3 regions of the Paenibacillus sp. 01T443 genome follow, and region 2 is predicted to be linked to each of the others. Evidence: riboswitches for the same ligand, from Rfam matches in the RefSeq annotation. Region 2 holds a riboswitch; each other region holds the start of a gene.
The links. A riboswitch is a leader RNA that binds a small molecule or an ion and turns the genes downstream of it on or off. The one in region 2 is predicted to bind cyclic di-AMP.
Positions count from the first base shown of each region.

Region 1: it holds a riboswitch for cyclic di-AMP, as region 2 does, so the genes downstream of both, AC1DLI_RS03475 (hypothetical protein) here and AC1DLI_RS27685 (C40 family peptidase) in region 2, are expected to answer to the same signal.
Region 3: it holds a riboswitch for cyclic di-AMP, as region 2 does, so the genes downstream of both, AC1DLI_RS05995 (TrkH family potassium uptake protein) here and AC1DLI_RS27685 (C40 family peptidase) in region 2, are expected to answer to the same signal.

Region 1 is NZ_JBFTPE010000002.1:190,739-201,458, reverse strand. Features, by position in the region: gene AC1DLI_RS03495 (carboxymuconolactone decarboxylase family protein) at 85-543, opposite strand; gene AC1DLI_RS03490 (ABC transporter permease subunit) at 1,168-1,965, opposite strand; gene AC1DLI_RS03485 (ABC transporter permease subunit) at 1,984-2,781, opposite strand; gene AC1DLI_RS03480 (ABC transporter ATP-binding protein) at 2,788-3,672, opposite strand; gene AC1DLI_RS03475 (hypothetical protein) at 3,794-4,219, opposite strand; cyclic di-AMP (ydaO/yuaA leader) riboswitch at 4,226-4,387, opposite strand; cyclic di-AMP (ydaO/yuaA leader) riboswitch at 4,783-4,983, shown strand; cyclic di-AMP (ydaO/yuaA leader) riboswitch at 5,074-5,241, shown strand; gene AC1DLI_RS03470 (hypothetical protein) at 5,411-5,815, shown strand; gene kdpF (K(+)-transporting ATPase subunit F) at 5,939-6,016, shown strand; gene kdpA (potassium-transporting ATPase subunit KdpA) at 6,033-7,712, shown strand; gene kdpB (potassium-transporting ATPase subunit KdpB) at 7,731-9,764, shown strand; gene kdpC (potassium-transporting ATPase subunit KdpC) at 9,795-10,403, shown strand; gene AC1DLI_RS03445 (universal stress protein) at 10,476-10,720, shown strand, end outside.
Region 2 is NZ_JBFTPE010000021.1:42,508-53,227, reverse strand. Features, by position in the region: gene AC1DLI_RS27705 (EAL domain-containing protein) at 1-883, shown strand, start outside; gene AC1DLI_RS27700 (GNAT family N-acetyltransferase) at 880-1,401, opposite strand; gene AC1DLI_RS27695 (MFS transporter) at 1,516-2,757, shown strand; gene AC1DLI_RS27690 (FAD-binding domain-containing protein) at 2,895-4,238, opposite strand; gene AC1DLI_RS27685 (C40 family peptidase) at 4,398-4,874, opposite strand; cyclic di-AMP (ydaO/yuaA leader) riboswitch at 4,878-5,030, opposite strand; gene AC1DLI_RS27680 (hypothetical protein) at 5,448-6,032, opposite strand; gene AC1DLI_RS27675 (hypothetical protein) at 6,192-7,007, opposite strand; gene AC1DLI_RS27670 (M1 family metallopeptidase) at 7,035-9,050, opposite strand; gene AC1DLI_RS27665 (YwhD family protein) at 9,157-9,681, shown strand; gene AC1DLI_RS27660 (sigma-70 family RNA polymerase sigma factor) at 9,992-10,444, shown strand; gene AC1DLI_RS27655 (zf-HC2 domain-containing protein) at 10,441-10,720, shown strand, end outside.
Region 3 is NZ_JBFTPE010000003.1:341,629-352,348, forward strand. Features, by position in the region: gene uvrC (excinuclease ABC subunit UvrC) at 1-399, shown strand, start outside; gene AC1DLI_RS05990 (CPBP family intramembrane glutamic endopeptidase) at 368-1,996, opposite strand; cyclic di-AMP (ydaO/yuaA leader) riboswitch at 2,241-2,444, shown strand; gene AC1DLI_RS05995 (TrkH family potassium uptake protein) at 2,538-3,878, shown strand; gene AC1DLI_RS06000 (potassium channel family protein) at 3,898-4,560, shown strand; gene AC1DLI_RS06005 (cation:proton antiporter) at 4,590-5,825, shown strand; gene AC1DLI_RS06010 (LysR family transcriptional regulator) at 5,855-6,763, opposite strand; gene AC1DLI_RS06015 (succinate dehydrogenase cytochrome b558 subunit) at 7,067-7,738, shown strand; gene sdhA (succinate dehydrogenase flavoprotein subunit) at 7,763-9,520, shown strand; gene sdhB (succinate dehydrogenase iron-sulfur subunit) at 9,523-10,287, shown strand; gene AC1DLI_RS06030 (winged helix-turn-helix transcriptional regulator) at 10,556-10,720, opposite strand, start outside.

The DNA.
Region 1 (10,720 bases), on a different contig from region 2:
ATTTTATTAAACAAACAGGCATTTATATGGACTTTATCGGGGGCTGCATGAATGTAGAAAAATGAAGCTGCTCAGCAGGCGAAGTTATTCCAAACGCCGAGTAAGACGACCGAGCACAGTCTTGAAGCCGATGTTTATTTGGTCTAAACTATTGAACGCCATGACCGAGAAGGTCAGGTCCGAGATTTCTTTTTCAGACAATTGCCCGCGAACATGGTCATAAATGTCGTCAGACACGCCTTGCTCAGGCAATTTGGTCAAGACCTCGGTCCATGCAAGAGCTGCCCGTTCGCGCGGGGTGAACAGATTAGATTCCCGCCAAACCGAGATATGATAGAGGCGAAGCTCGCTCTCGCCATGGATTTTGGCCTGCTTGAGGTGCAAATCCAGGCAGAATCCGCAACCATTCAATTGCGAAGTCCGGATCGAAACGAGATCGAGGGTCTTATCTTCAATTGCGCTTTCCTTCATAGCGTTATGAAGAGCTAAGAACTTTTTGAAAAGTTCTGGTGATTGCTGAGCGAAATTTACACGTTGTGTCATTGCTGTACCTCACTTTATTGTTTTTGACAACTCATTTCTCAGAAGTGAATCTGGAATGAAATGTAAATTTTGAATTAACATCAAAGCCTGTCGAAGTTAATGAATCAATGTACAGCTATCGGTAAATTCTTCAATCACTCTCATCCGCTATTTGCTCATAAGGAATATAACGATACTGTGATTCATTTTGTGACAATCGAGCCGATGTTTGAGAACTGATTGAAAGGTCTACCAAATAGTGGACCGCTCGAGTTTAATGATGGCCGATTTCGGATCACTAAAAGGGAAGAATTCTCATTCAATATCGGGATACTATAGTTCAATAATCAAGCGAACCTCATAGAGAATCAAAAAATAAAGCTGACCAATATGGTCTGCTTTATTTTTTATATTTGGCGTTTCTATTCTTTTTAATACGGGAGTGGTTCGATATGATCGGCATGCACTTCCGCCACCACTTAAGTCAGAAGAGTGAACTTGAGCAAAAGGCTTAGGGTTTAAATTCCTTTTGATATTCATAAATAAGGAGCAGGTTGCTATGACAACTGCTCCATTTCTTTATTAAGCTAACTGGCTGGAACATGAGACGCGACTAAATCCCCTCATGTATACATTTCCATGAAATTACAACCGTAAATCCCTTTTTTTGAAACACACAAAGGTGACTACGGTTAATACGACAATCAAGGACACTGACAAAATAAGATAGACAGCCTCTAAGCCTCCGCCATACATCATATTCTTCGCTTCAAAATATTTAAACGGAGAAAGGTATTTCAGGTTTTCGAACTTATCGTTTAAGTCGATTGCAATGGATAATATATAGGTGATCAATAGTATACCTGTAGATAAGGATGCGGCCTTCTTCGGATTTTTATTGACGGCCGCCGTCGCTGATCCGATGACCAAAAACAAGAGCTGCAAAATAAACATTCCTGCCAATGTAATTGCAATATCGCCGCTTACGGATTCGCCTTTGCTGTATTTCGTGACCAGGGAGATGGAGGTAACCAGCGAAACAATGTTAAAGATTACGAGATTTGCAAGTGCAGCCATGAATTTTGATAAAATCACTTTGTTTCTTGAAACGGGTTTGACGAACAAAAACTCTGCCGTTTTATCCCGTTCTTCCTTAGCGATAATATTAGCGCCAAGCATCGTAGCATGAATCGTTCCCATTAACACCAAGTAGATAAAGATAACGCCGTAATATCCGCTTGCCTTCGATAGATCGAGCGTTCCGATCCCCATGATGGCTTGCAAAGATTTAGGCATGCCCTCCATTAAATCGCTCATCGATTGTCCGGTGGAGGATAACCCAGCATATTTGCCCATGCTGGAGGCAATTAAGAATAGGATGCCGATACTCCAGAAAATGAGAGATTTCGTGTATGCTTTCATTTCGATCCAAAATATATTCATTCCAATTCCTCCCCACAATTAAACCGCGTGGATATCCTTCTTGATGTAGACGATATAGCTAATCACCAGTGAAACTACGACGATTCCTGCTCCAGCAAGCAAAAAAGAGGTTTCATAGCTGGAACTTCTTGTGATATCGGCCGTGTCGAAATATTTAAAGGGAGATAAATACCTTTTCGCTTCATCGTCGCTTGTCGATACGAGCATGCCGATGATGAAAAAGGCGAACACGGTTCCAAGTGATACAGTCAGTACGGATTTTATTTTCCGAGCGATGACCGAAGTGACAATGCCCAAGGCAAGAAAAATAAGCTGAACAAAAAACAGCGTAACGGATATCATAAAGAAGGTTGTTGCACTGTACTCTTCCGTCTTTACCTGAGACAGCATAATGCCGGCTGCAGCTAAAAAAACCACGTTCGTAGCAACTAACGAGGTCAATGCCGCCAAAATCTTGGCCGTTAATATGGTGGTTCGCGATACAGGCTTTGTCATAAGAAAATCCGCAGTTTTGTCTCGTATTTCCTTGGAAATGATGGACGTACCTACATTCATTCCTTGAATAGCCCCGCAAAGTGATAAATAGAGAAATATATAGGAATAGAAACCTAGCACCGAACCAAGGTTCTCCACTTCAAGACCGATCGCTTTCCGCACAGCCTCCGGATAACCTTCCAACAGCTTTTTGAACGAATCGATATCTCCTGCAATAGAAGGATACATGGACATGAACAGGATGAGCAGGGCAACCAATGAAACGGACCAAATCAACGTTGATTTTCTATAAAAGTTTAATTCATGAAGAAAGATATTCATCGCTGATCAGACCTCCTTTTCGTAGTAGTGCATAAAGATCTCCTCGAGGTCAGGTTCTTCAATCCATAGGTTTGCGATTTCGACTTCGGCTATCTTTTTCATGACGGTATTAATATCGCCTCTGAATAAGAAGCTTACCGAATGTTCCGCCACTTTAAGATTATCCACGCCGGCTATGTTGAAGAAATCCTGTTCTGCTGTTGCCTTTGTTTCGATTTTGAATTTTTTATAATTGTTTTCTTTTAACGTGCTGATCTTTTCGACCGTGACGATTTTGCCTTCCTTTATGATGGCGACCCGATCGCATAAACGCTGAACCTCGCTTAAGATATGGGATGAAAACAAGATGGTTGCTCCCTTTTTATTCTCCTCCAGCAGCAGATCGAAGAATCTTTGCTGCATTAACGGATCAAGGCCGCTGGTCGGTTCATCGAGTATGATTAATTTGGGTTCGTGAAGCAATCCTTGGACAATCCCGACTTTCTTTTTGTTGCCGAGCGATAAGTCGTCGATTTTCTTTTTTAAATCAAGATCCATGATCTCAGCCAGCTCTTTGATTCTTTTGCTGCAATCCTTCTTGTAAAAGCTTGCCGAGTATTTTAAGAGGTCGATCACCTTCATATTGTCATAATAGAAAACCTCCGAAGGCAAATATCCGATTTGCTTGGCAATTTCGGGGGCAAACTTGATGCAATCCTTGCCGAAGATCTCGGCTTTGCCGCTAGTCGGGTAAATCAGAGACAACAAAGTTCTGATCGTCGTAGATTTTCCAGCTCCGTTCGGTCCGATGAACCCGAAAATTTCGCCTTCTTCAACATGAAAGCTGACTTTCGTGATTCCCCTTGCTTTCCCGTACGTTTTGGTCAAGTCGCTGATATTTATGACATTCATGGTAAAACCTCCTCGTATTATGAGTGGGTAGAAATGCTTTTATCTATTTGTAAAATGCTATTTTCAATATCTCCCAATATACCTCCATCTCCGCAAAAGTTATCGAATCCGCTAGGTGTTATTAGAATAAAGATACGTAAGAGACAGCTCGTTCTAGAAGAGCAGATTCTTCAGCTTGGTACTCTTGGTAATTAAGAGAGGTTGGCTGTGCGCCTACTTGCTCCGCAGCATTGAAAAACAAACGATAAATGCGCTCATCCTTTGAGGCTCTATCCTGATAACGATCTGTAAAATAGGTTTGGTGATTAATACCGATAAAACGAAGAAGCAGGCTGCTCCAGTTGATCCAGTCGAGAGGTTTTTCGGATCTGCTAATAAATAATTCACTCCAACCGTGACCCAAATTGCTTGTAATACGAAGACGAACTAGAAAACCAGAGGAGTCAGCTTCGAAAGCGGGGATGACAAAAACCTCGATTCTTTTAATACGTATAGAAGAAAGCTGTTCATCCAAACAAGGTAAAGGGACTGCAGTTTGTGTCAACATAAATAAAATCTCTCCTCAGTTCGCTTACGAAGTTAGCTGACGGATTCGGACTAGAGAGCTGCCCTACCGGAGGCTTAAGCTCCGGACTCACCCCATGCAAACGTACAATGTTGCCGCTCGCGATTGGTTCCCCCGTTTTTTCATTGAAAAATTCAGCGATAATTGTTTGCCGTAGTCGGCTTGCCGTCTATAGTAAACCCGCAGCCATCTTTTGTAAAACATAGGTTTTTGGGGATTTGGCGCCATATTGTCATTTATAAAGTAATACGATCATTTCATGCGCTAAAAGAGGTTTATTCTTCAAAAATCTCGCTGATGCTCACTCATTCTCATATTTGAAGAAATCTGTTTATTTGCTTAGTATTTCAGTATATAGGCTACTGTCATTAATTATAAAAACGAGAGATAAACGTAGAAATAGTGAGGTATACCGAGATAGTGATCAATGAAAGCGTTGACACTATCTCTTTTTTGTCTATAATGACTTGATTTGACCTGCGAGGCCTCTTTACAGCAGGTTTAGCGAGGAGTAAGATTCGATACAGGATTTACAATAAGTTTCGATTGACTGATCGCTGAGTTTCCGTGAAAGCGGAAAGCGGGGGAACCAAATGTTAGGCAGTGCGCATGTTCGATGTGAGAGTCGGATGGCAGCATTGCAGGGGTGAATCTTTGACCTGGCACCATGGATGCCAGGCAAAGTAGGGCGACTCTCACCGCCCGAATCCGTCAGCTAACCTCGTAAGCGTGGATCGAGAGAGGAATGATGAAACTTGTGATCGATTAATTTCGACCGCAGAGTCATATGCCTCTGCGGTTTTTTGCTGTCCAAAACAGGAGCAGCTGGTAAGAAAGGATCTAAAACGCTGAGTCCTGCAGCAGCAGGAGCGGGGGAACCAACGAGCGTTCGTGTGCAAATACGAATCGTCTCATGGGGTGAATCACTTGGACTTTGCCAAGCGTAGGGCGACTCTCACGCCCGAATCCGACAGCTAACCTCGCAAGCGTACTCGAGAGAGGCAACAACCATCGCGCTACCTGCGGCTTTATTATGCAAAACGAGCTTCGCCGTCAAATGGCGGTATAAGCCGTTTATGCTCGGCTGCGGGTCAAGAAGCTGCGGGGAAAGTTCCTCTTTTCCTAAGGCTTCTTTTTTGTTGCCTTTTTTTCAACATTTGGAGGAGAACCGCTTTGGAAAATGAGCATATTATTGTCGCCGGGCTAAGCGAGTCTGGCAAATCGTTCATAAAAATTTTGGAATTTCACGAGCTTCCTTTCATGGTGCTGACCAACAGCAAGCAAGAGGAGAAGCTGCTTCGGAGACAGGGAATAGCTAATGTGCTCTATGTGGATACTAATGATAGGAAAAGCTGGGATGTACCGGATTTTTATATCCGTGAGGTTTTCATATTTGAGAGCAGTTTCACGCTAAGCTGTCGTTTTGTGCAGTGCTGTAGGGCATGGACGTCAAAGTCCATTTACGTGATTACGCAGTCATGGAATCCGCGGGCCATTTACAAAGGTCTTGGAGCAGATCATATCGTTTATTCAAAAAACGGCGAGGTAGGTTTTTTATTAAACAAATGCAGGAAATGATGCAGGAGGAATTCCTATGGTAGATGTGTATATGGTTATTGTCTTAATAGCATGCTTTGGTTTGTTTTACGGTTTTTTGACTTGGTGCGGCAATGTCATTGAGCAATCGGGAGGCGATAACGGATGATTATTGTGACCATTCTGGGGTTGTTCGTCTTCGTCTATTTGATCTATGCCTTAATTAATCCGGAAAAATTTTAGCCCAGGAGGAGTTACGATGGATATTTTACAGATGCTGGTAGTCATTGCAGTTCTCGTCCTGCTTGTCAAGCCGCTAGGTACGTACGTCTACCATGTATTTTCGAATGAACAGAATCGTTTGGACAAAGTTTACGGAGGCACGGAACGGTTCATTTACAAGCTTATCGGCTTAAAACACCGTGAGGGAATGAGCTGGAAGGTATACGCGCTAAGCTTTATTGCGACAAATATCGTTTTGGTAGCGTTCAGCTATCTGATTCTGCGGTTGCAAAACGCGCTGCCGTTCAATCCGAACGCGATGGGCAGTATGGAGCCAACGCTTGCCTTCAATACCGTTATCAGCTTTATGACGAATACAAACCTGCAGCATTATAGCGGGGAAAGTGCCTTATCTTATTTCTCGCAAATGGCCGTCATCATGATGATGATGTTCACCTCCGCGGCGACGGGCTTCTCGGCAGCTATCGCATTTGTTCGCGGAATAACGAGCAAAGGCAAAACGATCGGTAATTTCTTTGAGGATTTCGTTAAGGCGCATACGAGAATATTTCTTCCTATTTCCTTCATTATTACACTTGTGCTTGTAGTGCTTCAGGTGCCGCAAACGCTCGATCCGACGTTAACGGTCAAGACGCTGGAAGGCGCAATGCAGCAAATTGCGATCGGGCCTGTAGCTTCACTGGAATCGATCAAGCATTTGGGAACGAACGGCGGCGGATTTTTTGGCGTCAACTCGGCCCATCCGTTTGAGAATCCGAATCCACTCACTAACGTAATTGAAATTTTATGCATGTGGGCACTGCCTGCTGCATTACCTTACACGTTCGGGCTATTCGCTAAGAATAAAAAGCAAGGCTGGGTTATTTTCTCAGCGATGATGTGCTTGTTCCTCGTCTTCCTGAGCGTTGCCTATACATCGGAGAAAGTCGGAAGCCCGGCGATGAACGCTCTTGGCATCGACGCTTCGCAAGGCAGCATGGAAGGCAAGGAGGTTCGCTTCGGTATCGCGCAATCCGCGCTGTTCACGACGGTGACTGCGGCCGCAACGACCGGCACCGTAAACAATATGCATGATACGCTTACTCCGCTTGGCGGTTTAGTACCGCTCGCGGAAATGATGCTCAATGTTGTTTTCGGCGGCAAAGGCGTCGGGCTTATCAATATGCTTATGTATGCGATATTGGCTGTATTTATATGCGGGCTAATGGTCGGCAGGACGCCGGAGTTTCTTGGGCGCAAAATCGAACCGCGTGAAATGAAGCTGATTGCGATAGCCATATTGGCTCATCCTTTCATTATATTAGTGCCGACTGCGATCGCCTTCATGAGCGATCTCGGAACCGTCGCGATAACAAATCCAGGGTTCCACGGCATCAGTCAGGTGCTCTACGAATATACGTCATCGGCAGCGAACAATGGTTCCGGCTTTGAAGGATTGGGCGATAATACGCCATTCTGGAATATTAGCACCGGGCTCGTCATGCTGTTCGGCAGATATATTTCCATGATCGCAATGCTGGCCGTTGCGGGTTCGCTTGTACGCAAACAGCCGGTGCCAGAGACGCTTGGCACGTTCCGTACGGATAATGCGCTGTATACGGGCTTACTAATTGGTACGGTTCTTTTGATTGGCGCTTTAACTTTCTTACCGGTTATCGTTCTTGGACCGGTTGCAGAATATTTGACACTCCGTTAACGGATGAGGTGAACGATGATGAGTAGAAACGAGAAAAATAAAACGTTGTCATCCGCTGCGTTGAAGCGCGCGATAATGGACAGCTTTGTTAAATTAAACCCGGTTACCATGATGAAAAATCCCGTCATGTTCGTCGTCGAGGTCGGCACGGTCATCGTGCTGCTGATGGCGTTATTCCCGAATTATTTTGACTCGCAAGACCGCATTGGCTTTAATATAACAGTATTTTTTATCCTATTGTTTACGGTATTGTTCGCGAACTTCGCGGAAGCGATAGCGGAAGGCCGTGGCAAAGCGCAGGCTGATTCACTTAAGAAGTCGAAGCAGGAAATGTCGGCTAATAAGCTTATAGGCAGCTCGATTACCGTTATTTCATCAACGGAGCTTCGCAAGGGCGATATCGTTGTCGTGTCCCAAGGCGAAATGATTCCAGGTGACGGAGAGGTAATCGAAGGTTTGGCCTCCGTGGATGAGTCGGCCATTACAGGCGAGTCAGCCCCGGTTATTAAGGAAGCCGGCGGCGATTTCAGCTCCGTAACAGGCGGAACGAGAGTCGTGAGCGACCGGATTACAGTGAGGATGACGAGCGAGCCCGGACAATCGTTTATTGACCGGATGATCGCATTAGTAGAAGGCGCGAAGCGGCAAAAAACGCCGAATGAAATTGCGCTTAATACGCTCCTGACCAGTTTGACGATTATTTTCTTAATCGTAGTCGTGACATTGGCTCCAATTGCTAATTATCTCGATATTGAACTAGAGATTCCGGTGTTGATCGCATTGCTCGTTTGCCTTATTCCAACGACAATCGGCGGTTTGTTATCGGCAATAGGCATTGCGGGCATGGACCGGGTTACGAAGTTCAATGTGCTTGCAATGTCGGGTAAAGCGGTTGAGGCGGCCGGTGACATTAATACGATGATTTTGGATAAAACGGGTACAATCACCTTCGGTAACCGGATGGCAAGCGAGCTCGTTCCGGTTGGAGGAAACAACATCAATCAGCTGTCGGAATGGGCAGCTATCAGCTCGATAAAGGACGAGACGCCCGAAGGCCGGTCTGTGCTCGAGTGGATGAAGAAGCAAGGCAAGAGCTTTGATGCAACGTTAGCGGACGGCGGTGAGTTCGTAGAGTTCAAGGCGGAGACGCGGATGAGCGGCATCGACCTGAAGGATGGCCGACACGTACGTAAGGGAGCGGTCGATGCGGTTAAGAAATGGGTAGCCGCACAAGGCGGGGAAATTCCGTCCGATCTAGAGCAGGTATCGAACACGATTTCGAAATTAGGCGGAACGCCGCTTGCCGTGGCTGTAGATAATAAAATGTTTGGCGTTATTTATTTGAAGGATACCGTTAAACCGGGGATGAAGGAACGGTTCGATACGCTGCGCGAAATGGGTATCAAAACGATCATGTGTACGGGAGATAATCCGTTAACGGCTGCGACGATTGCTAAGGAAGCGGGCGTTGATGATTTCATAGCGGAGAGTAAGCCTGAAGACAAAATCGCAGTCATTCGCCGCGAGCAGGCGGAAGGCAAGATGGTCGCCATGACCGGCGACGGTACGAATGATGCTCCTGCCCTTGCACAAGCGGATGTCGGTCTTGCCATGAACAGCGGTACGATCGCGGCTAAGGAAGCAGCGAATATGGTCGATTTGGACTCCGACCCTTCCAAAATCATTGAAGTCGTAGCCATCGGTAAGCAATTGCTTATGACGAGAGGCGCCTTGACAACATTCAGTATCGCCAACGATATTGCCAAATATTTTGCGATCATTCCGGCTATGTTCATGCTCGCTATTCCGGAGATGGGCGCGCTTAATATTATGAATCTGGGCTCTCCATTGTCAGCTGTGCTGTCGGCGCTTATTTTCAATGCGATTATTATTCCACTGCTTATTCCGCTAGCGGTTAGAGGCGTGAAGTACACACCGATGAGCGGGGCTCGTCTGCTCAGCCGTAACGTATTTATCTACGGGCTCGGCGGCGTCATTGTTCCTTTTGTCGGCATCAAGCTGATTGACTTGATCGTACACATTTGGATATAAATTCATTATTAATGAAAGAAGGCATAAAATATGGACAGTCAAGCAAAATCAGGCTCTGGTAACGGTTTATCTATCCTTTCGGTTTCCATACGCATCAGCATCGTGTTCATGATCATTTGCGGCATTCTATATCCGTTAGCAAGTACGGGAGCAGCGCAGCTGCTCTTCCCGCATCAGGCAAACGGAAGCTTGCTGAAGAACAGCAGCGGTGAGGTGACGGGTTCCGAGCTCATCGGGCAAAGCTTCACGAATCCAAGCTTCTTCCAAGGCCGCGTGTCGAGTATAGATCATAATGCAGCTGGTTCAGGTTCTAATAACTTTGCGCCTTCCAACCCGGCTTTGATTGAGCGGACGAAAGCATCGATTGAAGAGTGGAAAGCGAACAATCCGGAGGTTCCGATCGATCAGGTCCCAATCGCGCTAATCACGAATTCGGGCTCCGGCCTTGATCCGCACATTACGCCGAAATCAGCGTTGGTTCAAATACCACGAATCAGCAAGCTGATCGGACTTTCGCCTGATGAACTCGAGACGCTCGTTAAGGTGCATACCGAAGGCCGCGATTTGGGAGTATTCGGCGAGGAAAGGGTCAATGTGCTTAAGCTGAATCTTGCGTTAACCGCAAAGCTGGGCAATTAACTTTATCGCTGCTTGCATGCCCGCCCGTCGCGATGACGGGTGGGCTTTAAGCATTTAGGAGGAGAAGCCGCCGTGGTTCCATTTCGCAGAAAAACACCGGAAGAACTGTTGCTTTCCATCTCCAAGCTTCATAGGGGAAGGCTGAAAATAATAATAGGCGCCGTTAGCGGTTCGGGGAAAACGTATCACATGCTGAAGGAAGGAGCGCAGCTGAAGCGGGATGGGATCGATGTTGTTATATGCGCCGTTTCGACGCTGCAAAGGCCGGAAACTGTTGAACAGGTCGGACAGCTTGAGAGAATTGCGAGCATCCATTG
Region 2 (10,720 bases):
ATATGGCATTGATCCGAAGCGTATCGTCATAGAAATCACGGAGGAATGCTTTCACGGCTCAATGGAGAAGCTCCGCTCCGTGGTTGATCTATACCGGGCGAGAGGCTGCTTAATCGCTATTGATGATGTCGGCAGCGGTTTCAGCAGTACGGATCGCATTGCACATATTCAGCCGAATCTGCTTAAAATCGATATTCATATGATCAAAAAGAGCGCGACGCATGACGGTTATTTCGGAGTGCTGCGCTCCTTCTCCGATTTAGCGGAGCAAATTGGCGCTTCACTGCTGGTTGAAGGCGTAGAGACGCGGGAGGACTTGGCTCGCTCCATACAGGCTGGCGCACGGTACGTTCAAGGCTTTATGTTTGCAAGAGCGGAGCCGGAATTTCGGGAACCCGGATGTTTTGCAGCGATAATTGAAGTAGAGCTTGAGCAGCATTTGCAGCATTATGTAGGGTCCGAGAGGTATTGGCAGAGGCAATCGGAGCAGCTGGCCGAGCAGCTGATTGAGCTGGTACAGAAAGCGGAGTACCCCGAAGACAAGGATGAATGGATCGAGGAGCTGCTTCCTGAGCTTTATGATCATTGTATACGGGTTTACTTATGCAATGATGATGGCATTCAGCTTTCCTCGAATTTTTGCCGGGAATCGGAGCAAGCATGGCGGCGAGAGGACCAGTATCGCGGGGCGAATTGGAGCTGGCGCCCCTATTTTGTTCCTAATCTGGTTCAACTAAACGAGAATCGGCGCGCAATCGTATCACGAGCCTATACGGATCTGGATTCCCATGCCTGGATTAGAACCGTTTCGGTACTGGTTGCGCCTGGACTTATATTATTTATGGATTTGAAGGATGCTGAGCGAGATGCCCAGCGGCTTTAACGAGCGTCCGGCTCATAGACCATGCAATGGCATTCAGCGAAGCCTGCAGATGTCGAACGCGAATAGGTATCCGTAATTTGAAAACCTGCTTGCTGGTAAGCGCGGATGGCGCGTGTGTTCCAAGCCAGCACTTCCAAATCAATTTCGTTTTGAGGGGCGCGGCGCTGGGCTTCCGATACGATAAGCCGTGTGAATGCGGGGCCAAAGCCGCGGCTGCAGAGGTCAGGCCGGAGCCCGAGCCCAAGCCGTGTCACGCCGGTTATCGGAAAGAATTGCGCAAAGCCGAACAAATGGAGACTATTATCCAATACAGCAGCATATTGAGACACACGAAGGACGGAATCGCCAAATTCGATTTCGTCTTTTTTCATTTGCTCCCATGACGGCCAATTATAGCAATCATAGGGCGCATCATAGCTCCAACTGCAAATATCCTGCGCATGAGTAATTTCGAGCGGATGTATGGTCATATCGAATGGTTCTCGATTATAATGGGTGGAGCTTTGGTTGCTTGTCATAGGTCGGTACCTCCGTTGGAATGAGCTGCTGCTTAACGGGTAAAAGGGTTGAAACAGGATAATTATATCAGACAGGCGCAAGAAGAGCGTGCGTATATAAGGAGAAGCATAAGAATGAAGAAGTTAATTTGGCTTGGATGTTTGTCATACCTTGTAATTGGAGTTGCCCATGTGGTGGGCGGGTCCATTTTGGAGCAGCTTATCGATTATTACGGTTTAACCTATAAAGACGGCGGGCAATGGATCATGAATCAGTTTCTCGGTTTTCTGGTAGGTGTTCTGCTCGCGCCATCCATTACCGCGAGGGTTGGTAAACGGGGTGCCGTGTTAATAGCAATGGGTATACTCACGCTTAGTGAAGCAGCTTACAGCCTGCTGCTTCCTTGGGGCTGGATGCTGGCGATTGCCCCGCTTGCGGGGCTCGGCTTTGGGATGACTGAAGCGGTAGTCGGCGCCATGATTATTGATATGGCGAAGAACGGTAAGGCGTCCGCGATGAGCCGCTTGGAAACCTTTTTTGGCGTTGGTGCTTTATTGATTCCCATCGCAGCGGCTTATCTTATTCAGCAAAGCATCTGGCAGGTTTCCTTCCCCATACTGGCTGCTATGTCCGGCGTCACCTTCGTGCTGTGGTTGACCATGTCATTCGGTGAGTTGGATAACCAGCTCGGCTATATGCCGGCCAGGGCTGTGGTGCAAGGCAACGCATCTGAGCCAGAAGGGGGAGCTGCAGCTCGTGCTGCTGAAGCTTCCGTCTTTTTTGGCTATCCGCGCAAAGCGCTGCCATTCCTCTTGTTGTCGGCCTTATTTTTTATGATCTACGTGGGCATGGAAATGAGCTTCTCAAACTATCTTCCTTCTATTCTCATCGTTCGTTCGGAGGTTGATGAGTCCAGCGCTGCAGCTGCTCTCAGCTTATTCTGGGGGACGATGGTGCTTGGCCGTCTGTTTGCCGGCGTGCTTGCGGATCGAATGGGCTACTCCCGTTACTTGTTCATCGCAACGGCAGGGGCTTCCGTTATATTTGTTTTAATGGCCGTTATGGGACAGCTAAGCTGGATGCTTACGCTCGTTGCCTTGAGCGGGTTGTTCTTCTCAGGTATTTTCGGAATCGCTCTCGTTTATGCCAATGAGCTTATTCCGGGAATGACCGAAAGAACCACCAGCTTGCTTGTGGCATGCGGCGGTCTTGGAGGCGCTATTTTCCCGCGAGTGACGGGCTGGTTTATGGATCAGTACAATGTACAGTCCACCTTATGGTATGTTAGCGCGCTCGTTATACTAATGCTGGTTCTGCTGGCGGTTATGCTTGTTCTGGGAAGAAAACAGACGCAGGGAATTCGCTCACGGATTTAAGGTTGTTAGAAGATAAGGGTTTCGAAAGAAATGAAAAACCTCCGTATTTGCTGTTTCAAAGCGAATACGGAGGTTTATTTGTTAGTAAACAAAAGAAATATGGAACGGCTTGTCCAACTCTTGGTGACTGGGGACGGCTACTTCAGTATTGTTTTGTATACTTCAATAGCACGCGCACGCGATGCCTTTAAATCTACAATGGCTCCGCTTTGCGGCAGGTGGATCTCCTTATCGGATAAATGCTCTAAATGAGGAAGCCAACGCCTAATATAGCTTCCGCTAGGATCATGTGCTCGCGATTGCGCTACCGGGTTCATAACGCGGAAATAGGGAGCAGCGTCATAGCCAAGAGAGGAGCACCACAGCCAACCGCCGCGGTTAAGTGTATTGTCATAATCGCCCAAGTGAAGGCGGAAATACTGCTCACCAAGCGTAAAAGGGCAAAGCAGATTTTTGGTTAGAAACATGGCCGTTACCATTCGCAAACGGTTGGGCAGCTCACCTGTGCGGTTGAGCTGTGTCATAGCTGCATCAATGATCGGAATACCGGTGGCAGCCGAAGCCCATGCTTCAAAATTCGTATCCGAAAGCGGAGACAAATCAGCAAGCTGCTCATACCGGAAAAAATCTTCATGATACATCGCTTGATACAAATAAAAATCACGCCATGCGAGCTGGCGGACCCAAGTTTCCGCACCGGGCAGTCCTTCCGTAAGCTCGTAAGCGTGTCGAGCAGAGAGGGCGCCTGTATTCAGAAACCGAGCAAGACCGCTTGTATGCTCCGCTGCGTAAGCGTCACGGCCATTTGCGTATGAAGCAAGGCGCTCGCGTACGAAACGGTCCAGCTTAGCGAGCGACTTCGGCGCTCCTTCTACATTCGTGCCGCCAAGCGCGCAAGAAACGGCTTCTGGCAGTGCGAATGCAAGAGCGACCTTGCCGTCTATTTCGCATAGGGTAGCAAGTTCCTGAACCGCTGTGTCGCTCGCGCTGCTGTAGCACTCAAGCATAAAGCTGCACCACATGCGGTAAAAGGGTGTAAATACTTTATAAGGCTCGGAGCGCCGAGCAAATGCAGGGAACGCTTCTAAGTCAGCAAGCGGCGCGTCTGCAATCGGCATCCAGCGACGTCCTAAACGGCGAGTGATCTGCTGCAGCCGATCATCCCTTTGGCGTGAGTAAGGCGTGTAGTCTGCATGGACGATGACTTCTTCAATCGGATGAGCCTGCAAAAGAGCTTCAGTAATTGATGCAGGATCTCCGTACAGCACATGAAGCTCCTTTCCAGCATTAGAGTAGCTGTGCAGCAAGGAGGCGGCTTGCGCAATAAAGTTTCGGCCGCTATGACTGGTCATTCGGCCGTCGCCAATAAGCACGGGATCTATGATTAGCAGATGAATGCCTTGTGTATCCTTTTTTCTTAAATAGTCAAAGGCGCGCATATCTGTTGTGCGCAAGTCCTTGCGATGAATAAACAAATACATCAGGCATAGCTCCTTCTCCAAAAGCGGCAAATGAAATTCCGCAATCGGCTTGAAATGAAACAGCAAAGCCGCAAGTTGTTTGTCGCAAGAGGACAAAAAACTGCGGCTTTGCTGGATGAGTCTACCCGTGCAACCCTCATTACGAGGGATTAGGTTACTCTATTGAGCGTCGGCATACGTTTGGAAAGAATCCGCATCCATGACACGACGTGCAGTCACAAAACGGTTTTCATAATAAGATGAGTTAAGTTTGTCTGTTACAACGCCTCTGCTAGAGGAGGAGTGTGCAAACTTTCCATCTCCAATGTAAATGCCAACATGGGATACGGCGCTGTTGTTGCCGCCGGCTGTGTCGAAGAACACAAGATCTCCCGGAAGTAGGTCTGATTTAGCGACCTTCGTGCCTGATTTTGCTTGCGAGCCGGAAGTGCGCGGAAGATCGATGCCCATTTTATCGAACACATAGCTCGTAAAGCCGGAGCAATCAAAACCTCTCGACGTTGTTCCGCCGCTTTTGTACGGAGTACCAATAACATCACTGATATATCCGTTTAATTTCGAGTCTGCGAAAGCGCTTCCCGCTTGAAAAGCGAGCACGAGAACGAGACCCAGGAGTATTGCGGTAACCTTTTTCAATTGTGAAACTCCTTCCAATGCCGACGAGGTTAGCTGTGGGGTTCGGTTGAAGGTTCCCTATGATTCCTCAGGCGCTGCAAATTAATCAGACGTCAGAATCAATTCACCCAAAGTGGTTCCCCCGTTTCCCGATAGGGAATTAGGCCGTTTTTTATTGCTCTTGAGAATTATTCGATTATTTTCATTCATCTCCTGCCTTTAATTGCAATTTCTAATAATTCTCATGTAACCTTTTGGCAATTCGCTCCGTTTAACCGTTTTTTGTGTAAAATAAACGCTCGATAATAGTTCTTTCTAACTAAAAGCCATGACTCAATTTCATTAATTATGTGGCTATTGTGTAAAATATACCGTTTTGTCCTTTAGCAGCCACGCCCAGCGGGCTAGTCTTAAGTCCCATAAACGGCGGTAGTTAGCGGATTATTCGTATAAGATTAAAAAAATCTCATATTTTTTAGCGCTAGATTACAAGGCAAACAGACGCATTGGGACAAGGAACGACTTCTATGTCGTTATTCAAAAGAAAAAGGGACCGTTCATATGAACGGCCCCTTTCGGGAAGAAGCATTTCATTTATTTGGCGGTAATGATTTTCTCGGAAATGAGCTGCGGATCGCCGTTCTTCTGTTCCATCCAAAAACGCAGCTTGTATTTGCCTACGTATTTAAAGTCATAAGAGACAAGCTTCGAGCTGAACCAGAAGGTATCCTTCTCAACAAATTCCTTGAAATCATCATCATCCTGGCTGCGCCGGTCAATGATAGTTTCTTTATCGTTAGGGTCAACAAGGGTGACCTTAAATTCCGTAATGGAGACATTTAAGTTATCGATTTGCGCTTGCACCAAAAACTTCTGAACGCTGCCTTTATCAACTTGCCCGAACATCGTTCTTTTCTCATTCATCAGAAACATATGAACATTGGGCTTCTGGATGAGAAGCTTCTTCTCGCTGCCCTTCCACTGGATAAAAGCTTGCAAGGAATCGCTTAAGGATCGGATGTTGATGTATACCTTATCATCTACGAGCAGGCCATCCTCTGCGCTTTGCTTATTATTGTAAACCAGCGTCACCTTCTGCATTAATTTGTCTGCTGCAACTAATGAACCGCCAGATATAAGCAATGCCATCGATATGATAATCAGTTTTTTACGCATCATTTGCGTGTATCCCCCATTGTTCAGATTCTCTTAACTATTTATACAGAAATGTCATCATTTAGTTGCGCTTGTCTGCAAAATAAAAAAGCCTTCGTTTCCACAGCAATAGTGGGGCCGAAGGCTTCTTATTCCTATAATGTCCACGGCCGTTTACGCTTGCTACAATTGTTTGGTCTGCAGGTAATCGTACTGCGCGGCTATCGTCCATACCTTCATCAGTGTGCGAATCAGGTGATAGCCCTGATGCAGAATGAGTGCGAACAGCCCCGCCCAAAGCATAGATAAACTCGTGACAGCGAGTCCCGCGGCAGCTCCAATCCCCCACATGATAAGCGATAGGGCTCCGTACGAGATAAAATTTCGGAGCGCCCGCCAAAGGGAACTGAATATGCCTTCGCCCGAAGCGGCGCCGAACTGCATGGCTAGGAACAACAGGTGCAGCAGCGTGCCCCAAAGCAGCCACAGCGCTGCGCCGGGAAGAACCGCCTGCAGCAGTTCAGGTACAGAGCCGCTCCCCAGCAGGGCATCAAGCGAGCGCGGTAGCACATACCAAGCGGGTGCAAGCGAGAGGATGGCCTCGATCCAGTAAAGGAGAACCACTGGCTTCCACGCTTTGCGGATGCCCTCCAAAAACCGGGTCCCCCCGTCTGACCGGGCTTGGTTCAGCGAATAGAAAAGCCCGGCATTAAACAAGGGGGTGATCAGCATTCTTGCAACGAGAAGGCCTCCAAGCGTCCAAACGTAAGGAGAGATGATATCAGTCTTGAACAGCTGGAACTGCGCTTCGGTCATGAAGAGCTGAGCGGCCACATCAGACGGATATGAGCTTGGATATCTCCGCAGCAGCGGGGATATGACCGAATCAATGAAACGGTAGAGGAAAAATCCCCATAGCAGCTGATATAAGAATAACAAAATAACGAGGTAAAAATGTTTAACCGCGAGTTGCCAGCCTTGCTTCAAATGTATCTTCATCGTTTATCGCTCCTTGAACGCAGTTACTTACCAGCTCAGCGACCCGAGCAGACCTTCAATTAGCTTGACTGCGCCGAGGCTCCATCTCGTCCGCTTGTCCTCAGGCAGTTGAGCCTGCATATAGTTGTTGATGAGCTTGTTGTCGAGCACATTGCTGTAACTAGGGTCGACAATGGCCCATTCAAGCGGAGATGAATGCAGCAGCTTGTATTGCATATGGGATTCTTCGGCGTTCCATAGCTTCGTTACTTGGGAGCCGTCTGTAAATTTCATTAGAACTTTGATGTCGCCATTGCTGCCGCCGTTCTTTTTGACGAGCACAATCGATTCATACATCTGAGCTCCATCCTTCGTAACCGGACGAACATGTATGGATTCAATAGAGAAATCAGCCATTTGATCGTCGTATACGTACTGACTGAAATAATCATGCCAATTGCCTTTGGTTACCTGCTCGACAACACGCTGGAAATCAGCGGTGTTCGGGTGTTTGAATTTAAATTTTTGAAAATAGGTGCGTAATATTTTCTGCATGGTTCTGGAGCCGACCTGATTTTCTATTCCGACAAGCACGAGCTTGGCCCGCATATATACGTTTTCCGCGTATTGCGAGTGGCTGCCATAAGACCAGGACAGCTGCTTGAGCGGCGCGGGATCGGTCATGTAACTGGCCTCCATTCGCAAATTCGACTCTAAACCATAAGCAGTTTCCATGACTTTATCCTCGGCGTAGGACGTAAAGCCTTCGTCCAGCCAAGCCTCTTCGAACTCATTGGATGCCACCATTCCGTACCAGTATTGATGTCCGATCTCATGCACGACCGTACGCTCGAGATCGTAGCCGGGATTTTCCTTCTCAGCGGCAAAGGCGGTAATGAGCGTTGGATACTCCATGCCGCCGGCTCCATTTGCCCCTTTCGGAGGCACAACGACCGAGAGCGTGCTGTAAGGGTACTCGCCATACCACTTTGCATAGCTGGAGAGAGCGGACTTGGCGGCGTGCATGTAACGATCCTTTAGGGCTGCATGCGTGGGATCGAGGTATAGCTTGATCCGTACGCCTGGAATACCCGTATCGGAGTAGGCCGTCTCCTCATAGACAAAGTCCGGCGAGGCTGACCAAGCAAAATCGTGAACGTCATCCGCGTAAAATTGGTAAACCTTCATCTGGTCTTTGATTTCTATTGGCTTGGTTTGGAAGCCGGTAGCAGCAACCGTGTAGGCTTCAGGAACCTTAATCTTTACACTGTATATGCCGAAGTCGCTGTAAAACTCGGAATTTCCATGATATTGGTGTACATTCCAGCCTTCGGCGGTACGTCCCCGTGTTCCAATCGTTTCATAGACGGCGAGCTTTGGAAACCATTGTCCCGCCATGACGAAATTACCGGAATAGCCCATTCTTGCGAAAACCTCGGGCAGCTTCACCTCATAGCCCATTTGAAGCGTTACGGATTTGCCTGGGGCCACAGGCTCAGGCAGGCGTATTTTGGCCAAGGTGAAGTCATCGGCATTGCCGTCATCTGGCTGCACGTATTGCAGACGCGGCAGCAAGCTCTCGCCGTTAAGCGTTTCTAACGTTAGCAGCTTCATATAGCCTTGGCTGTTCTGGGTTGCTTTGTCCTGACGGAGCTTGCCCCCGGACTCCTTCATAAACGTGGATTGCTCTGAATGGAAAGCGTTCGGGTACAGATGGAAATAGAGCTCGGACACTGTTTTTTTGCCGGGGTTGGTCCAGGTTACAGTCTGCTCACCGTTTAATTGCTTTGCGTTATCAACCAAATGTACGCTGATATGGTACTCAACGATACGTTTGCTGAGCTCCTGCGGTTTTGGTGTCATGACCGTGTTCGGTTCCTGCACAACTGGCGGCTTGGCCGATTTTTGCGCAGGGGCTGGTGCTTGCTTGGCTTTGGCGGCAGGGGCGAAAGCATAAGTATATTGGGATTGCCAAGCAGTCCCGAAGCCGTACTGCACAGATAAACCGAGCATGACGACTGCGAGTATTACGAGTAAAATTCGTTTGAAATAGCGTGGAGTCATTGAACGTTTCCCTCCCGTTGACAAGCATCTACAGCATGTATATGTTTGCTTTTCGATGATTATTAGCTAAAATGGAATTATTGTATTGGGGAAGGTGTGAATACGCATGACGGAAGAACAAGGACAGCCGGCTCAGCCGGAAAAGAAGGAAAAGAAATCACTGTCGCTCAACGTAGTGAGCAACAAACAACATAAAGGCTTTGGCGCGGGGACCATTGATTTGAGCGCCGTATCCTGTGTCATTATCGATGCTGGCGTCGCTTATATCGATGTAGGCGCCATGCATGCAAAGAGTAAAGTAGAGCGCGGCATCAAGTTTACGCCGAACAAAGAGGATACGCCAAACGGCCGCCAGTGCTGGATCGTATGGGTAGCCGTCGACCGCAACGAGGAAGGCTCTTATTACGCCGGGGCAACGGCATGCGAGATGCTCATCGATACCGAGGCGCGCCGCGGCTGGAAAATTCTTGCCGATCACGTCAACAAACTGGACCATTCCATTAAGCGCCGCTATAACCTGACGGAGCTTGGCGAGGTAGATAAAGCTGCGCTTCGCAAGCTGCTCGTTGAGCATAACCAAGAGTGGTGGGACCGCTCTCCGGAAGAGCTCAAGCAAGCGCTGAACGTGTAGCAGCGGGCATTTCGTGATTCGCAGTGCAGGCGTGTTCGCCAATAAGGGATGAGAATCCCCGTCATTCGTATGGATTGCCTTACGAATGACGGGGTTTTCTGTGTGTTCGGACGTTTTTTAGAAAGTGCATGAAAGTTTTTTTATTTTTAGTGCAGGGTAAGAAGGACTGGCTGGCGTCTATTAGACTGGGAAGGAGGGGAGCGACATTCAAGACGAGGATTGGATCATAGCGGTACAAAAGGGCGGGCCCGAGCATTATGGCCTTTTCGTGCAGGCGTATGGTTCTTATATATATAGAACAGTCTTCGCCGTGCTTCACTCCCCGCATGATGCGGAGGATGTTACGCAGGAAGTGCTGCTGCAAATCTATCGCTCCCTTCCGGAATGCCGATTAGATGGGCTTAAAACGTGGATTACCCGCATTGCCGTTAATCGATCGATTGATTTCAAGCGAAGCAGGGCTCGCAGACCTGAGGAACTGGCAGACGATGATGCGATGTCTGAGAAAATGCATGAAGAAAATGCCGTAATGCCGGCTGCGGAGCTCGTTGCAATCGAGCAGGCTAACCGGAAGCATGTTCGCGAGCGGGTAGAAGAAATGCCGGATAACTATCGCGAGGTCGTAACCGCATTTTATATGGAGGACAAATCGTATGAGCAGATCGCGGCCGAAACAGGACTAGAGCTCAAAAGCGTAGAGTCTAGGCTGTACCGGGCACGAAGTTGGATGAAGCGCCACTGGCGGAAGGAGGATTTCGAATGAGGAATGGGCACATACCGCAGGATCTGATGAGTCGATATGTCAACGATAGGCTAGCTGAGACTGAACGTGCAGGGATAGAGCAGCATTTGACTGGCTGTGATTTCTGCTTGAACCTCTTTATGGCTGCGATTGCATCGTCTGAGGACGAGGAGCATTCATCCTTTTACGTCGGAGACAGCGAGTCTCGCATACCTCTACCTGATATGATGCTGCTTGAGCAGCGCGTCGTTGGGCAGTTGAAGAGCGAACAAGAGCTCCATGAAACTAAAGCTGCAG
Region 3 (10,720 bases), on a different contig from region 2:
GCGCTTGATGTGCTTGAGAATGAGCTTGGACTTTTCATTCCCGTATGCGGGCTAGTGAAGGATGCGAAGCATAAGACGGCTCAGCTCATGACCGGCGATCCGGCGGAGATTGTTCCGTTGCCGCGCGACAGCCAAGAATTTTATTTGCTGCAGCGCATTCAGGACGAAGTGCATCGCTTTGCGATTACGTTCCACCGGGAGCAGCGGGCCAAGTCGATGGTGGAGTCGAAGCTCGATTCGATCCCTGGCATTGGCGAGAAGCGCCGGAAACTTCTGCTTAAGCATTTTGGCTCCATCAAGAAAATAAAAGAGGCCTCAGTCGAAGACTTTCGGCCTCTGTCTATAGGGGATAAATTAGCTTCGCAAATTATAGCTGCTCTAGGGGAGGAGTCGTCGTAAATGACGGCTTCTTTTCTTTTTTGCGGCTAAAATATTTGAGAACAAACGCAATAATGACTGGCAGCACCGAGAAAAAGATAGCCGAGATGATATTAGGCGCTGTTCCGATCGTAAGCAAGGACATGCCAACCGCTACGCTGTTAAAGATCGCATGGGTGAACATCGCCGTAATGAAGCCGTATCTGACGAAAATAAAGCTGAACAGAAGGCCGATAATCATCAGCTCGATCAATCTTGTCGAGGACGGGTAGAACGGATACATCACATGCCCAAGCGCCCAAAATAGAGTAGGGAACAGCGCTGCGGCAAACGTATTTTTGAACCATCTGCGGAATAACCCGATGCCGAAGAAGCGGAAGACGGCTTCCTCGGAAATAGCGGCAGCCCAAGCAAGGACGGGCATGAGCCATAGAATGCCCATATTGTAAGGCGATTGGGTAGCATCAGACGTATCCCAAGTACCGATCGTCAGCCTAAGCGCAATGAAGATAACCGATTGAACGGCAAACAAAATAATTGCGAATAAATAAGCAAGCCCCATGCTCCGCCATACATAATCTCCATACCCCTTCTGACCGAATCGCGGCCATAAGGCACGGCCCTGGGCTTTCCATAGTCCGTCGCCGGCTACGATTGAGATATATATGGATCCGGCCATCGGAATGGTTAACAGAACTGTGAATATGGCAGTAAACAGGACAGCTTGCCCGGCCAGCTCGTTTTCGCCTAACGAAGCTCGAATGCCGTCGAGTACATTCAAGTTCATAATGATATAGGTGATAAAATAAACGACGGTCAAAATAATGCCGTATTTGAAAGACGTGAATTTTCGGTACAGCACTGCGTAAATAATGGCTAGAACAAAAAGAACGAAGCTCATGAACATGTAACCGAAGCCGGTAAGGAAGCCTGCCCATTTATCCTGCTTCTTCACATATTTGATATAGTCAGCAGGTGCAACGAATGCTGGTTTATATTTGGTGACCATGTTTTTTCCATGGATGTTCTGCGCGTAGATATCGATGTTAAGCGCAGCTTCTTCGATGACATAGCCGGCAGGCGCTTCGCCATGCCACTCGCCGTTTTCTTCTATTTTACTTTCTTTAAATGCAGCGCCTCCAAGGCTCTGAGTGGCTAGAAAAGCATTAACCACCTTGTTTTTATCAGCGTCTGCCAGCTCTTGTCCGTCAATATGAAAGTTCCAGGCTACGATCTTTTCACTTTGCATATGTACATATACGAAGCCGTTTCCGCCGTCCGTAAATTTCAAATCGACTTGAAACGTATCCGTAGGAAAGCTCTGATCATATTTATCGCTATACGTTTCGATCAGCTTATGCTTGGATAAGTAGCCGTTCATCAGCTTATCGGTTTGATGCACGGCTTTCGCCGATTTCACCTGAAGGCCCGTTTGCTTCTCGGCGAAAGCAGAAGCGCGGTCCTCGGCGGCAGTCTTTTCAATAACCTTTGTGTCTATTTCTCCGGAAACGATGGATGCGATCATGGGTCCTACTTCAACAGCAGCGTAAATGAGGAAGCAGGCAATCGCAGCCCATAGAAAACGTTTCCATTCATTCGGCTTGATTGAATCAATCATGGGTTCACCTCAACTGTCCTTTTAATAAATAGCTTATTCCAATACCTTAACATATAAATCCCTGAATTATCCAATGAAAAAGCACGTTTACTCTCAAAATAATGCGAAATAACGATGTCCGGCAAGCTTGATGCTTACTGCTTCGTCCGGTTGCCCTTATTTGGTCTAAAATCGTCTTGTTTGTCCCAAACGTCAGCTTTATATCAAGACTGCTTTGGGATTATAATCGTTAACGTCATACAAATCGCATAGCAAGCCGAATTTCCTAAGGAAATCGGGGGAACCATAAAGCTGTCAAAAGATATGATTGAGATTCAGGCGAATCGATTCATAATTGGCGGCATGGGGTGAATTTTAGCGGTGAAGCATTGTCTTCCGCCGCCGAATAGGGCTGCCTGTCCAGGCCCGAATCCGTCAGCTAACCTCGTAGGCATCATGGAACAGGACTCATCGCATAGAGCACTTGAGTTTCAGTGCTTTTTTTTATGCTTAAATATAGATATTGATTGGTTATGACATATCGCTGAAGAAGGTTAGAAGAATGAAAGTTGATTGGAATGTTCTTAAATGGTCGCCCCCACGGATATTGGTAAGCGGGTTTGCTCTTATTATATTACTGGGTGCACTGTTATTATCCATGCCGTTTGCATCGGCGAACGGGGAGAGGCTGCCTTTTATAGACGCATTGTTTACGGCAACGTCAGCCACCTGCGTAACGGGGCTGGTTGTCGTAGATACAGGCACTTATTTTTCGGTGGCGGGTCAGGTTATATTAATGTGCCTGTTCCAGCTCGGCGGACTCGGCTTTATGACAATGGCAACGCTTGTCGCGCTCGTGCTGCGCAAGAAAATTTCATTACGCGAGCGGTTATTGCTGCAGGAGGCTATGAATCAATCGAGCATGGAAGGAATCGTAAGATTGATCAGGCGGGTTATCGTTTATTCATTAACAATCGAATTTGTCGGATTTATCCTTTTTTCCACCAGGTTTACATTTGATATGCCTATAGGCAAAGCGTTGTTTTTCGGTGCATTCCACGCCGTATCGTTGTTCAATAACGCCGGGTTTGATATTTTCGGAAACTACCGAAGCCTTACGCTTTATGTAGAGGACCCGATCGTCAATATAGCAGCTATGATGCTCATCATAACGGGAGGCTTGGGCTTTGTCGTTATGTCGGATCTAATGGAATTCCGTAAAAACCAAAGGTTATCGCTGCATAGTAAAGTTGTTCTTTCCATGACGGGAACATTAATAGCAGTAGGTGCAATCGTTATTTTTGTTTTTGAATTTTCCAATTCGAAGACGCTTGGGTCTTTGGACTGGAGCGGTAAAATTTGGTCCTCTTTTTTCCAGTCTGTAACGCCAAGGACAGCAGGGGCTAATACGCTGGATTATACGGCTCTTCGTCAGGCCACCGTATTTTTTACGATCATTTTGATGTTCATCGGTGCGTCACCCGGGTCAACCGGCGGCGGGATTAAGACAACGACCTTTACGACTTTGATTGGTGCCGTTGTTGCGATGATTCGCGGACGTGATGATATCGTGCTCTTTCGGTACCGGCTCGGCAAAGACAGGATTTTCAAGGCGCTTACCATTACCTTGATTTCACTAGGGCTGGTCATTGTCGTTACGATGATCTTGTCGATGACCGAGGATCAAGCGTTTATTAAACTGTTGTTCGAAGCGACGTCAGCCTTCGGTACGGTAGGCTTGTCCGTGGGCGTTACGCCAGAGCTCAGCAATGTTGGGAAAATAGTCATTGCATTAACGATGTTTGCTGGTCGGCTTGGTCCATTGACGCTTGCTTATGCGTTAGGACCGCGCACAGAAAAAGAATTGTACCGGCATCCTGAAGGCAAAATTACGATTGGATAGGAGACATACGCAAGTGGGAATAAAGAAGAAGCAGTTTGTCATTATTGGATTAGGCCGTTTTGGCTCAAGCCTGGGACGGGAGCTCGTTGAGCTCGGTCATGAGGTACTCGGCATTGACAAGGATGAGGAAGCCGTTCAGGAAATGAGCGGCGTGCTTACCTATGCCGTATCGGCCGACTGCACAGATGAGGAAACGCTGCGTTCGCTCGGCGTGCGGAACTTTGACTGCGGTGTTGTCGCAATTGGCGATGACATTCAATCCAGTATTTTGACGACGATTCTGCTTAAGGACTTAGGCGTAAAGCAAGTTGTCGCCAAGGCGATGAGTGAGCTTCATGGTCGCGTGCTTGAGAAAATAGGCGTTGACCGTGTCGTCTATCCGGAGAGAGATATGGGAATCAGGGTTGCGCATCAGCTCGTTTCTCCGAACCTGCTCGATTATATTGAGCTTTCAAAGGAATATACTATTGCGGAGCTTGCGGTACCCCAATGCTTGGACGGTAAATCGCTGCATGATTTAAATCCGCGCGCCAGATTTGGCTGCAGCATCGTAGCCATTAATAAGCCAAGCGGTATTATTATTGCGCCTACGGCAACGGACGTGCTTGCTTTACGCGATGTGATGGTTATTATTGGAACGAATGAGCAAATCGAAGACTTTGAGGAAACGGTAATACGCTAAGAAGCCTCAGCTTCAAGAACGGAAGTGAGATGCAGTTGGAAACCGCGGCAACACCAGTCATTCATCATCTGCTTATATTGCTTATTCTCATCGTAACAGCCGGTATGCTGGCAGGCCGAGCGGCTGTCCATCTTCGCATCCCTGATGTAGCTGCTTTTATTATAGTAGGCGTGCTGCTTGGACAGGGCTTGCACTGGATCAATGAATCAAGCAGCTCCTTAATTAACCAGCTGATATTAATAGTAGGCTCGACCGTTATTTTATTTGACGGAGGGCGCAATATTAGTCTACCCGGGCTAAGCAAAGTGAAATGGACGGTCGCCTTGCTGAGTGTTCCGGGCGTTCTTATAACCGTTGCGGTCGTAGGCACAGCTATCCATTTTATTTTCGGCATAGAATGGATGTACGCGCTTCTCGCAGCCTCTGTTATCGCTTCGACGGATCCGGCTTCGATCATACCGGTATTTCGACAGGTTTCCATTAGGAAGAAGGTACGCGAGACCGTTGAAAGCGAATCGGCTTTTAACGATGCGACCGGCTCCATTATTACGTTTGCCTTAATTGCTGCGATAACAGGGAAATCGGCATTAGAGGCTGGACCTCTGCTTTACCAGTTCGCTTATACAGCATTTGGGGGCATTGCATTAGGCCTGTTGGTCGGCGCTGTCTCTGTATTCGTTGTGGCTCATCTGAAGCTGGGCATATTACGGGACTACACGACCATCGCCATGCTGGCAACGGCCTTGTCTGCGTATTTGCTTGGTGATTTATTGCATGTGAGCGGCTTTATGGCTACCTTTGTAGCGGGACTAATATGGGGAAATCCTCGGTTTTTGAAGCTGCAATTGGATGAAAAAGAGTCGGAAATCGTTCACTTCTCAGATAACGTGACGGTAATGCTGCGCATGCTCATTTTTGTGCTGCTCGGCAGTCAAGTCGATCTCGCCTTGCTGATCGAATATGGCTGGCAAAGCTTTGTGGTTATCATAGTGCTTATGTTTATCGCACGCCCCATTACCGTTCTCGCCTGCAGCCTTCCTGATCGGAAGGCAGAATGGCAAAAAAATGAGCTGCTATTTATGATGTGGGTGCGAGAGACAGGTGTCATCCCAGCTGTTTTATCCGGGATGATCACGAGCGCCGGTATTCAATATGCGGACAAGATCGCTTCGATAACATTAATGGCCATTCTCGTTACGGTTCTGCTTCAAGCGAGTACTACTGCGTTTATGGCAAAAAGGCTTGGCATGGATTCGGAAGCTTAATATTGGAAATGATGAGGACATCAGCCTCTTTAGAGGCTGATGTCCTTTTTCGTAGGGAAGCGTGCGGCCAGCTCATTAATCCATAGCCGAACGGAAGGGCTTAACGCGGCGGAATCCGCATGTATGAGCGAGGTTGTCCGCTTCGTATCTTCGAGCTCGCGTATAGGCATGACGATAAGCTCGTTATCTTCAAGAAGCTGATTGCGCATGTAGGATTGCGGAAGGAGAGTTGCGGCTCGGCATGTATGAAGCAAGCGCAAAATCGCTTCGAACGAATCAATTTCCATCCGCACATCCGGCTGGAGATGATACTTGTCGAAGAGCTCGTCGGTAAGGAGCCGGTACCATGTACCCTTGGAGAACAAGATCATCGGCATGCCGGTCAAATCCTGTATGCCAAGAGCGCCTTTGTCGGTTATGACCTGATTGCGCGGCAGCACAAGCGATAAATGATCCTCGAACAAAGGAATGCACCGGAGCGTGGAATCCTCAATGCTGGAGGCGACAATCCCGATATCTGCTTTATGGTCGCGTACGAGCGATACAATTTCATGGGTTTTGCCCGTTACCGCTTTGATATCGATTTCAGGGTGAGTGGAAGTCAGCCGTTGGATCAAATCCGGCAGCGTCGTTTGCAGTGTCGTCAGACTTGCGCCTATCGTCAGCGTGGTATGTCCCGTAGATGTAAATTCAGAGACGGTTTGCAAATATTTACGATGGAGCTGGCGCAGCTCAAGGGCATATTCATAGGTCAGCTGGCCGATCCGAGTGAGCTCCAGCCGTTTGCCAATTCGGCGAAATAACGGCGAGCCCAGCTCCTGTTCAAGCTTGGCTATTTTGCGGGAGAGCGCGGGCTGGGACAAATTAAGCAAAACCGAAGCTTTGTTCATGCTGGATTGCTCTACGATTACGGTAAAGACATGCATCTCTTCATTCATGAAAGAAGCTCCTTATGTCATTTTGTTATAAGAAATTATAAAAAATAAGCAATTCCATTATAAGATGAAAAGGAGTAGGATGGGAAGTGTGGCTAATATGTGTCGACTTTTGTTGACGGAGGTACATGCTGGGGTTACAATGTAGAATGATTTGCCAAGCGTAACAAGCTGATGCCAGCCCTCGGCGGCACAGCGCTTCATTTGCGCTGAAATATAAGCAATGTATAAAGGAATATCCGATACATTCTTATATTTTAAAAAATGCATGCTAGCACTCACAGTTTTGAAAGGAGAAGGAATGACATGAAAGGAAACTCGTATTTCTCGCGCAAGCTTCACTCGCTTCTCGGGATCATTCCGCTCGGCGGTTTTATCGTCGTACATGGATTGGCTAACTACCAGGCGTTTGAGCGCGGACCGGAAGGCTTCAGCAAAGGTGTACATTTTATCAACAGCTTGCCTGTGATCCCGCTGCTCGAGATTTTCGGCATTTACCTCCCGTTATTGTTTCATGGTATTTACGGCTTATATGTCGCTTACCAATCGAACACGAATACGGGACGCTTCAAATACGGACGGAACTGGGCATTCACTGCACAGCGCGTTACAGGGGTAATCACCTTTGTATTCGTATTCTGGCACGTATTCCAAACGCGGATCCAAGTATATCTAGGCAACATTACGCATGAAGAGCTGGGCTCAACGATGAATCAAATTGCAAGCAGCCCTGTTTATTTTGTGCTTTATGTGATCGGCGTACTCGCAGCCGTGTTTCACTTCAGCAATGGCCTATGGGCATTTCTGATCAGCTGGGGCATTACGATCGGCCCGAAAGCTCAACGTATCTCTTCTTACATTTGCATGGGCGTTTTTGTTATTGTATCCGCTTTGTTTATTCTTTCGCTAATCGCATTTACCGGCGACGAATTTAAAGAAGCTGCAAGTGCGGCATTGGCATTTACGAATATCGGTTAGTTTGTAGACAAGGAGCGAAACGTTATGGCTAAAAATAAAATTATCATCGTTGGCGGCGGTCTTGCCGGCTTGATGGCTACCATCAAAGCGGCAGAAGCCGGCGTACACGTTGATCTGTTTTCACTAGTACCAGTCAAACGTTCCCACTCAGTATGCGCACAGGGCGGCATTAACGGCGCTGTTAATACAAAAGGAGAAGGCGATTCTCCATGGGAGCATTTCGACGATACAGTTTACGGCGGGGATTTCCTCGCAAATCAGCCGCCTGTTAAAGCAATGTGCGACGCGGCACCAGGCATTATCCACCTTATGGACCGGATGGGCGTTATGTTCAGCCGTACTGCCGAGGGTTTGCTCGACTTCCGTCGTTTCGGCGGCACGAAGCATTCGCGTACGGCCTTCGCAGGCGCGACGACTGGACAGCAGCTTCTATATGCGCTGGACGAGCAAGTACGCCGGTGGGAAGCAGCGGGTCTAGTCAACAAATACGAGCACTGGGAATTCCTTGGCGCGGTCGTTGATGACGACGGCATTTGCCGCGGCGTATCAGCGCAGGATTTGCGTTCGATGGAAGTGCACACGGTTCGTGCGGATGCGGTTATTCTTGCATCAGGCGGTCCCGGCATTATTTTCGGCAAAACAACAAACTCGGTTATCAATACAGGTACGGCTGCGAGCGCGGTTTATCAGCAAGGTGTGAACTACGCGAACGGCGAATTCATTCAAATTCACCCGACAGCGATTCCAGGGGACGATAAGCTTCGCTTGATGTCCGAATCGGCACGCGGTGAAGGCGGACGGATCTGGACCTACAAAGACGGCAAGCCTTGGTACTTCCTTGAGGAAAAATATCCGGCTTACGGAAATCTGGTGCCTCGTGACATTGCAACACGTGAAATCTTCAGCGTATGCGTTGATCAGAAGCTTGGCATCAATCAGGAAAACATGGTTTACCTTGATCTTTCCCATAAAGATCCGAAGGAGCTTGACGTGAAGCTCGGCGGCATCATTGAAATTTATGAGAAGTTCATGGGCGATGACCCGCGCAAAATTCCAATGAAAATCTTCCCTGCGGTCCACTATTCGATGGGCGGCATGTGGGTCGATTACAACCAAATGACGAACATTCCTGGCTTGTTCGCAGCCGGCGAGTGCGAGTATCAATATCATGGCGCGAACCGTCTCGGCGCAAACTCGCTTCTATCGGCCATTTACGGCGGTATGGTAGCTGGACCGAAGGCCGTGGAATATATCAAAGGCTTGAAGAAATCAGCTGAAGATGTTGCTTCCTCCGTATTCGATCGCGAGAACAAGCGTCAAACAGATAAATACAACAGCATCATTAACATGAACGGCAATGAGAACGCGTATGTCATTCACAAAGAGCTTGGCGAATGGATGACGAACAACATGACGGTTGTACGCTTTAACGATAAGCTGGAGCAAACGATCCACAAGATCAAAGAGCTGAAACAGCGTTACGCTAACATCAACATTAATGATACAGCGCAATGGAACAACGCAGGCGTGGCATTCACCCGTCAGCTTTGGAACATGCTTGAGCTTTCAGAAGCAATGACGCTTGGCGGACTACTGCGCAACGAGAGCCGCGGAGCTCATTACAAGCCTGATTTCCCGGATCGCGACGACGACCAATTCATGAAATCGACGATTGCGAAATGGACGAAGGAAGGTCCGCAAATTTCGTATGAGGACATCGATGTAAGCTTGATCAAGCCTCGTAAACGTGATTACTCGAGCGACAAGAAGAAAGGAGAATAACGATGGCTGAAACGACTGTAGCTACAAAATCGGTTAAGTTTATCATCACGCGCCAAGACACTCCTGATTCAAAGCCTTATACGGAAGAGTTCGAAATTCCTTACCGCGCGAATATGAACGTAATCAGCGGTTTGATGGAAATTCAGCGTAATCCGAAGAAGGCTGATGGCGCGAGCACGGCGCCCGTTTGCTGGGACTCCAATTGCTTGGAAGAAGTTTGCGGCGCCTGTTCGATGGTCATTAACGGCAAGCCGCGTCAAGCATGCAGCGCGCTAGTTGATAAGCTGGAGCAGCCCATCCGTCTTGAGCCGATGAGCACATTCCCAGTTGTACGTGACCTTGTCATTAACCGTGAACGTATGTTTGGCGCTCTAAAACGCGTGAAGGCATGGATTCCGATTGACGGTACGTATGATCTAGGTCCTGGACCGCGGATGGCAGAAACGAAGCGTCAATGGGCTTACGAGCTATCTAAATGCATGACATGCGGCGTTTGTCTCGAAGCTTGCCCGAACGTGAACGATCGGAACAGCTTTATCGGTCCTGCGGCTATTTCACAGGTTCGTTTGTTTAATGCTCATCCAACAGGTGAGATGAACAAAGAAGAACGTCTGGATGCGCTTATGTCCGATGGCGGTATCGAAGGCTGCGGAAACTCGCAAAACTGTGTTCGCGCATGTCCGAAGGGCATTCCGCTCACGACTTCAATCGCTGCTATCAACAAGGATACGACTAAACATTTATTCAAAAAATGGCTCGGCATGTAGGCTGAGCGATAGGATGGAAGCCCTCGGAATTTCGGGGGTTTCTTTTTTTGCATATATAAGAATTTATATGTTTTCACATATAAATGTGCTTATATATCTCCGCGAAACGACTGCTTTTGCCACAGAGGACGGCGACAGCCGTTTACGCTTGTATGATATTGATTATTATTATCAATGATAGTGGATTGGGAATCCTTTGTCAATTACGTTGGGAGGGGAATAAAAATAAACGGAGAAATAAAAAAAACCGCCATAGCGGTTTCTTAGCTTACATCCATTGTTCGCCCCATTTTTGAATGGACTCGATGACTGGCTCCAGCTCACGGCCTTTGCCGGTTAGCTCGTACTCGATGCGTACGGGCATTTCAGGATATACCTGACGTTTAATAATCGTTATCGTTTCCAGTTCTTTCATCCGGTCCGTCAGCATTTT